DNA from 2 places in the Streptomyces sp. NBC_01092 genome. Region 1 is predicted to be linked to the other one. Evidence: riboswitches for the same ligand, from Rfam matches in the RefSeq annotation. Region 1 holds a riboswitch; the other holds the start of a gene.
What was found. A riboswitch is a leader RNA that binds a small molecule or an ion and turns the genes downstream of it on or off. The one in region 1 is predicted to bind cyclic di-AMP.
Positions count from the first base shown of each region.

Region 2: it holds a riboswitch for cyclic di-AMP, as region 1 does, so the genes downstream of both, OG254_RS28800 (transglycosylase SLT domain-containing protein) here and OG254_RS42595 (LysM peptidoglycan-binding domain-containing M23 family metallopeptidase) in region 1, are expected to answer to the same signal.

Region 1 is NZ_CP108659.1:9,424,543-9,428,747, reverse strand. It holds gene OG254_RS42600 (SGNH/GDSL hydrolase family protein) at 1-501, opposite strand, end outside; gene OG254_RS42595 (LysM peptidoglycan-binding domain-containing M23 family metallopeptidase) at 753-1,688, opposite strand; cyclic di-AMP (ydaO/yuaA leader) riboswitch at 1,693-1,858, opposite strand; gene OG254_RS42590 (alpha-galactosidase) at 2,158-4,205, opposite strand, start outside.
Region 2 is NZ_CP108659.1:6,302,038-6,306,242, reverse strand. It holds partial or broken gene OG254_RS28810 (MFS transporter) at 1-357, shown strand, start outside; partial or broken gene OG254_RS28805 (CocE/NonD family hydrolase) at 491-1,662, shown strand; cyclic di-AMP (ydaO/yuaA leader) riboswitch at 1,933-2,114, shown strand; gene OG254_RS28800 (transglycosylase SLT domain-containing protein) at 2,120-2,848, shown strand; gene OG254_RS28795 (HAD family hydrolase) at 2,889-3,719, opposite strand; gene fahA (fumarylacetoacetase) at 4,024-4,205, shown strand, end outside.

The DNA.
Region 1 (4,205 bases):
CCAGGCCCGGCGGTCCTGAACGGCCTTGAGGGACCACAGGTCGAGCACCGGGCAGCCGTGCCGGTCGGCGATGGCCCGCACATGTCCGTTGTACGTGGCGATCTTGCCGCGCAGATGCTTCAGCACGGGCACGCCACGGGTGTCGAAGCCGGTCGTCACCATGACGGTGCCGACGGCGGAGGTGAGCCGGGTGATCGCCCGCTCGAAGCGCTCGGCGACCTCGTCGGGGTCGGTTCCGGGTCGGATGATGTCATTGCCGCCCGCAGAGAACGAGACCAGGTCCGGGGCCAGTTCGGCGGCCTTCGGAAGCTGTTCCTCGATGATCTGGTCGAGCAGTCTGCCGCGCACGGCGAGGTTGGTGTAGTTGAAGTCGCCCTCGGGGCGCCGGTCCGCGAGCAGGACCGCGAACCGGTCGGCCCAGCCGACGAACGCCCCGTCGGGGCCGGGGTCGCCGACGCCCTCGGTGAAGCTGTCCCCCACCGCAACGTACGACCCGATCACTGATCTGCTGTCACTCTTCGAATCGTCTGCCACATCGGGACATGATTCACCTTTGAATGTGACCTACGCGACCGTAGGAAAGGGTTGACGAGCGGTGAGATAAGCCACTCCTAAAGTGTTCGCCAAGCGAGGAATATCCCTCTGATCAGGGGTGTTGACGCGCGCAACCGCCAGTCCCGGAACATGCCGAAGGCCGGACCCGGGGATCGGGGTCCGGCCTTCGGCCGCGTGTCAGGCAGGTGGTTCTCGCGTCAGCCGATGGAGACGCCCTTGGAGGCCAGGTAGGCGACCGGGTCCACGTCCGAGCCGTAGTCCGGCGTGGTGCGGATCTCGAAGTGCAGGTGCGGGCCGGTGACATTGCCGGTCGCGCCGGAGAGGCCGATCTGCTGGCCCGCGGTCACGCTCTGGCCGCTGGAGACCGAGAGCGAGGACAGGTGGGCGTACTGGGCGTAGTAGCCGTCGGCGAGCTGGATGACGACCTGGTTGCCGTACGCACCGCCCCAGCCGGCCGAGACGACGGTGCCCGCGCCGACCGCCTTCAGTGAGGTGCCGGTGGCGGCGGCGAAGTCGACGCCGGTGTGATAGCCGCTGGACCACATGCTGCCCGCGACCTTGTAGGCGGTGCCGAGGGAAGCGCCGTCCAGCGGGGCGGAGAAGCCGTTGACGGTGCTGGTCGTCTCGGCGGCCGTGGTCGCCTTCTGCGCCTTCTTCGGCGTGGCGGACTTCGCGGCGGACGAGTCCTTCGAGGACGACTTGGACGCCGAAGACGGCTTGGAGGACGACGACTTGGGGGCGGTCGCCGGGGCCTTCTTGCCGCCGATCGTCAGCTTCAGACCGGGATGGATCAGCGACGGGTCGGCGCCGACGGCCTCACGGTTGTCGGCGTAGAGCTTCTTCCAGCCACCGCCGACGTTCTGCTCGTTGGCGATCTTCGAAAGGTAATCGCCGACCTTCACCGAATAGGTCCGCACGTCCGTCTTCTTGGCGGACTTCTTCTCAGCAGCCTTCTGGCCGGCGGCCGGAAGGGACGAGACGGCCTTTTCCGAAACGGTCTGCGAGGGAGCGGCGTGGGCGCCGGTGGCTCCCATGAGCGGAAGAGCGAGAGCGGCGCCACCGGTTCCGGCGACGGCGATGGAGCGGGTGAAGCGCAGGGACTTCGGACGGCGGTGCTTACCCTTCGCGGGCATGGCGAATTCCTCTCCGGCGCCTGCGAGGTGAGCTGTCGGGTGCGGGCTGGAGATGCCCGGCCGCGCCGAGGCGCGACTTGACCCCAAGCCGTTCCGGAGACCGGAACAGGCGGTTGTACCTGTGGGTCCCCCGCTCCTGCCGTGTACGGGTGAGTTAGCGCGGGATCCAGGCGGCGGCAGGATTAGGCGTCCGTCCGGATTGGTGGCGAACGTAAGCGAGGAAGACGCAAAGGAACAAGTGAGAGGTTCCGTCCGAATGCGTTCCTGTTGATCCCTTGTGGGAATTAGCCGTCACCGTGCGTGAAATATGGGGGTGCCGCCCGACTCAAAGCCCCATGAAAAGCACATGAATTACGTGGACATGACGGGCGACGCACCGTCACGGATATGACGCTCCTCACGTGACGCTGCTCCAGCTTTCTTTATTGCAGAGCGAGTTGGAATGAAGGCGCCAATTCGGACAGAACACCTAGATGCGACGGAGCCGAATAACTGCCGCATCCAGGTCGCCCTTCAGGCCGGTAGGTAGTCCGTGATGTACCAGTACGGCCCCTCGGTGTATTTCGCCCGTTTCAAGGCATTCATACGACACTGTCGGATCCAGGCCGTGCAGCCGCAGCGCCGGAAGGGGCTCGCCGTAGCTCTGCGCCTGGAGCCAGGCGAGGACGACCGCGTCGCCCCCGAGCACGTACTGCACCGCACTCAGCCCGCCACGCGGAGGCCGCAGCCGGTAGAGGTCGCCGCGCTGCACCAGGGGCCGGATCTCCTTGTAGAGCGCCACCCACTCCCGGGCCTCGGCGAGCTCCTCCTCGGTCCACTGCGCGAGGTCACCGCCGACCCCGAGCACCCCGGCCATGGCGCTCACGAACCGGAAGCGCAGCGAGCTGGCGCGGTGGTTGAGCATGGCGTTCGGGCTGTCCGTGACCCAGGCGGCCATGGCCCGGGCCGGGTGGATCTGGCTGAAGCCGTGCTGGATGGCGAGCCGGTCGAGGGGGTCGGTGTTGTCCGAGGTCCACACCTGGTCCGTACGGCTCAGCACGCCGAGGTCGATCCGTCCGCCGCCGCCCGAGCAGGACTCGAAGGCGACGCCGGGATGAGTGGCGCGCAGCCGGTCCAGCAGGGCGTACAGGGCGCGCACATGGTCGACCCACAGGCGCTGCGGATACGGCTCGCCGGGCCAGCCGGCGTCGGAGAAGCAGCGGTTGAAGTCCCACTTCACATAGTCGATCGGGGCGCTGGAGAGGAGCCCGTCGAGCTGTTCCCAGAGGTACTCCTGGACATCGTCGCGGGCGAGGTTCAGTACGAGTTGATTACGGAAGTCCGTACGCTTTCGTCCCGTTTGGTACTGCACCCAGTCCGGGTGGGCGCGATACAGCTCGCTGTCCGGATTGACCATTTCCGGTTCGACCCAGATGCCGAACTGCATGCCGAGCGTGTGCACGTGCTCGGCGAGCGGCTTGAGGCCGGACGGGAAGCGGTCGGGGTTGGGCGTCCAGTCGCCGAGCCCGGCGCGGTCGCTGGTGCGCGTGCCGAACCAGCCGTCGTCGACGACGAACAGCTCGACGCCCATGGCCGCGGCCCGCCGCGCGAGCAGGCTCTGCTGTTTCTCGGAGATGTCGAACTCCGTCGCCTCCCAGGAGTTGAACAGCACGGGCCGGTCCTGGTCGGCGTCCGGGACCACATACGCGCGCTGGTACGCATGCCAGGCGCGGCTGGCCCCGCCGAAGCCGCCGTCGCTCCAGAGGCCTGCGAAGACGGGTGTCGTGAAGGACTCCCCCGCCGCCAGGCGCAGCAGACCCGAGTCGTCGTACCCGGCTCCGCCGGTGATCTGCACGCGCGCGTCCGGGAGTTGGGCCACGCCGATGCGCCAGGACCCGGACCAGCCGAGCGCGCAGCCGTAGACCTCGCCGCGCTCCTCGGTGGCGTCCGTGTCGAGCGCGACCCACGGCAGGTGCTGGTGCCCGGTGTGTCCGCGACGGCTGCCGATGACCTTCTCACCGTAGGTGAGCGGGGCCTGTGCCAGCCGGGACTCGGCACCCCAGCGGCCGTGCAGCTGGGACAGCCGCCAGTCCTCCCGGTCCGGCAGCGTCCAGGTCGCCGAGTCGGCCCGCAGCAGCTCCAGGGCGGGCCCCTCGTTGTCCAGAGTCACCCAGCGCTCCACGACGTCCTGGCGCATCCGGTAGTGCAGGGTGACCTTCAGCCCGCCGTCACGAAAGCGCAACCGCAGCTCGTCACCCTCGGTCTCGTGGCGCTCGAAACCCCACTCGGTGCCGCGCCGCTCGTCGGTGCGCACGGACAGGGCGGGCCGTACGAAGCGGGGGCCGCCCTCGACCGGGTACTCCTCGCGGCCGTCGAGCGGGGACTCGAAGGGCCAGTACTCCGGCAGCGGGCGGACAGCGAGGGCCTCGGCGTCGGCGAGCTCGATCCGCGGCCCCCAGTGCAGGTGCAGCAGTTCGTCGCCGTCGGTCAGATGGACGGCGTAGCTGCTGGTCGGCCCGGAAAGGAGCCACGTACGGC
Region 2 (4,205 bases), 3.1 Mb from region 1:
GACGACGAGCGCCGGGACGCCGGCTTCGCCCTCTACTCCATGGCGATCAACGGCGTCTTCGCGGGCCCGCTGATCACCGGCTGGCTCGGCGACCACAGGGGCTGGCACTGGGGCTTCTCGGCCGCCGCCATCGGCACGACATTCGGCCTGGTCCAGTACGTCCTCGGCCGCCGCCGCCTGGCCAGGCGGAAGCACGCCGCCGAGTTCGCGCCGGACCCCGACGCCATGCGCCGGGCGATCCGCCCGATCGTTACGGGCCTCGTCAGCACTGCCACCATCGCCGTCCTCCTCGCGGCCGCCGGCCGGCTCCCCATGGACCGCTTCGTCGACCTGCTCACCCTCGTCTCGGTGATCGCAATCGGGGTCGCCCTCGGCGGCCTGTCCTTCCTGCTGATGGCCCTCCCGACCTCGGGCCACTCCTCCGACGCCGCGTCGCGCGGGCTGCGCCGCACGATGCACCCGGTGCACTGACCGGACGGGGGCCTTGCTCATGCGCATCCGTACGTCCTTCCCCTACGAACGACCCACCACGACCTCCGCATCCCGCTCCGGGACGGGCCCCTGCTCTACGCGCGCGTGGCGCCCTGTCACGAACGAGCCCCTACCGGCGCTCCTCGCCGACGGCGTCGAGGTCGTCAACTGGCCCGCGGCGCAACCCTGATGCGACGGCAAGGTCGGTATGTTCGGCATCTCATGGAGCTTCAACTCCCTCCAGATCGCGGCCCTCGCCCGAACCGCTCAAGGCGATCGTCACGGTCTGCTCCACGGACGACCGCTATGACAACGACGTGCACTACACGGGAGGTTCCGCCCTCGCGGTCGACATCCACGCCTGGTCGGCGACGATGCTCGACTTCGTCTCCCGCCCGCCCGATCCGCGGTACCTCGGCGACGCGTGGCGGGGGCATGTGGCGGGGCGGCTGGAGGCCGTCGACCCGTTCATCCACACCTCGTTGGAGCGCCAGAGACGCGACCGACCGGGTCCGCGGCCTGCCGCCGGGCCCGGCGATCGGCTTCCTGCAGGAGGCGCTGCGCTGGTGGGACCACTGACTGAAGGGCGCGACCACGGGCGTCATGGCCGAGCCCCTGCTCAGCTCGTACGTCAGCGACTGGCACGCCCAGCCACGGTGTACGCCGCCCCGCCCGGCAGCTGGGTCAGCGAGCCGGCCTCGCCCTCTCCCCACGTGCGCGACGTGACGTACGCCCTCCAGGGCGCCCCCGCCCTGGTGCGCTCCCCCATGCACACCCGCCTGGACGCCGGCCGCTTCTTCCCCTTCGGCAACGACGCCGACCTGCCGCCCGACCAGCCTGAGGAGGACGCGCGTTCGGCGTGCTTCGACTTCGAAGTGGGCGAGGAGACCTGGGTGTTGGGACGGCCGAAGGTGCGGCTGCGGCTGACGTCGGAGGTGCGCGCGGGCAGGTCGTCGCTGGAGACGTACACGATCGACGAGTCGGACCCGCTGTCGGCCCGCGCCCGCTCGGAGTGGTCGATCCGGCTGCACCGGCCGGAGCCCGCGTGGGACACGACGGTGCGTACACGCTCGGAAATCAGCCACGAAAAGGGGCATTTCGCCACCCCCCAACGAGGCCAGCCACACGAAGGGCGAAGAGGTTCTTTACCGCCGAACACGGGAAAAACGGACCCCACGGACAGCCGGTTAAAGGTGAGTTGGAGGCATTGCCCGATTTGCCACTCTTGCGCTCACCAGTGAGTTGGGTCACTCGGGCCGAGTCCGGCACCCGACCCGGCACACCCCCTTCCCTCCTTGCGCCGAACGTAAGTTGAGGGTTGGCAACCGCAAAGGATCAAGCACCCCATTCACACCAGACCATGGTCAAACGGCATGACAGCCCCCCATGGCACTTGTTCCGGGCATGTGCTCTCGCATACGTTCCCGCTCGTCGGGCGGACGCCGAATCCTGCCGCCGCCCGAGTCATCCCCGACGAACACACACGCGCGGCAGGAGCGGGGGACCCAGGTAAGTCGCCGGACCGGACGCCTTGATGGCGCACCGGCACGGCTAGGGGTGAAGGCGCGCCGCCGCAGGGCGGCGCGTCCGGGCATCTCCCGCCCGAACCCGACAGCTCACCTCGCAGGCGCCGGAGAGGAACAGCGCCATGCCCCGAGGCAAACACCGCCGCCCCCGCACCAACCCGCTCACCCGCCGCGTCATCGTCGCCGGTACCGGCACCGCCGCCCTCGCCCTCCCCCTGATGAGCGCGACCACCGCCGGCGCCGCGGAGTCTTCCGCAGCCACGGTCGGGTCCGTCACGTACACCACCAAGAAGGGCGACTCGCTCTACGGCATCGCGGACCGCTACGACGCCCAGGGCGGCTGGAAGCAGCTCTACAAGGACAACCGCAAGGCCATCGGCGACAACCCCCGGCTCATCCACACGGGCCTCGAGCTGAAGGTCCGGACGACCAAGAAGGTCAGCTCGCCGGGCAAGACGGCCGACCATGCGTCTGCACCCGCCAAGAAGTCCTCCGTCGCCCAGGCCACCCAGGCCTCCGTGAAGACGTTCCCGGACAACCTCGACGGCTGGATCCGCAACGCTCTGGACATTATGGGGCAGAACGGAATCCCCGGTTCGTACGAGGGCATTCACCGCAACATCATGCGTGAGTCGTCCGGCAACCCGCTGGCCATCAACAACTGGGACTCCAACGCAGTGGCGGGCACCCCCTCCAAGGGCCTCCTCCAGGTCATCGACCCCACCTTCGCGAGCTACCACGTGCCGGGGACCGTGTACGACCCCTTCAACCCGGTCGCGAACATCGTGGCCGCGTGCAACTACGCAGCCGCGCGTTACGGCTCGATCGACAACGTGAACGGGCCGTACTAAACCGGGCACAGACTTAGTACCTATTAGGCCCAATTCGCCCCTATTGGGCGAAGTCGACCAGGCTGCCCGCGAACAGTCTCTCGAGGACGACGGCGATGCCGTCGTCCTCGTTCGAGAGGGTGATCTCGTCGGCGACCGCCTTGAGTTCGGGATGCGCGTTGGCCATCGCGACCCCGCGGGCGGCCCAGTCGAACATGGGGATGTCGTTGGGCATGTCCCCGAAGGCGATGGTCTCGCGCGGACCGAGCCCGAGATGCTCGGCGGCGAGCGCGAGACCGGTCGCCTTGGTGATGCCGCATGGCTGGAGTTCGACGGTGCCCGGTCCCGACATGGTGACCGTCGCGAGCGAACCGACCACCGAGCGCGCTGTCGCCGCCAACTCGTCGTCCGACAGGGTCGGATGGCGCAGCAGCACCTTGCTGATCGGCTCGCACCACAGGTCGTCGCGGCGCTCGACGCGTACGGCGGGCAGCGTGGGGTGCGGCATCAGATACCCGGGCTCGATGAGCGTGAGCCCGTCGACGCCGTCCTGGTCGACGGCCGCGTACACCTGGCCCGCCTCGGCCTCGATCTTGCCGAGCGCGGTCTCCGCCAGCTCCCGGTCCAGCGTCACGGACCACAGCAGACGGTCCGCTCCGGCGTCGTACAACTGCGCGCCCTGTCCGCACACCGCGAGCCCCCTGCTGCCCAGGTCGTCGAGCAGCGGCCGCACTCTGGGCGCCGGCCGTCCCGTGACGACGAGGTGCTGGGCACCGGCAGCCGCCGCCCGCGCGAGCGCGTCGACGGTCCGGTCGGAGAGCGTGTCGTCACCTCGGAGCAGCGTCCCGTCCAGGTCAGTGGCGATGAGTGAATATGCGATGGGTGGGGCCATGATCAGAGAATACGGACAGGACGCCCCATCGACTCGACCTGAACCGGACGGCTGCTGCGTTCACATGTGTTGACACCTGTTCCGGTTCCCTTTCTGCCTCCGCATGCACAACTTCCTTCCGCCCATGGCGATTTCACTCCCACGTGGCCCCGAAGCACCCCCGAGCCCGCGCCGAGGGTGACGACCTGCTGTTTCGCCGGCCTCGGCGACGCGGGATCTCCGTACTGCCAAGGCAGGCGGCTCACCCGTAACGTGTGGCCCGACCACATGGCATACGGAGCGTATGAGAGTGAGGCAGCACCCCATGCCCCCCTTCGATCTCCCCGAGGGCGACCCCTTCGGCACGCACAACCTTCCGTACGGTGTCTTCTCCCTTCCCGGCTCGGACTCCGCACGACGGGTCGGCGTCCGGCTCGGCGACCACGTTCTCGACGCGGGCAAGGCGGCCCACACGCTCGGCTCGCCCTACGCCCCGCTGCTCGCGCA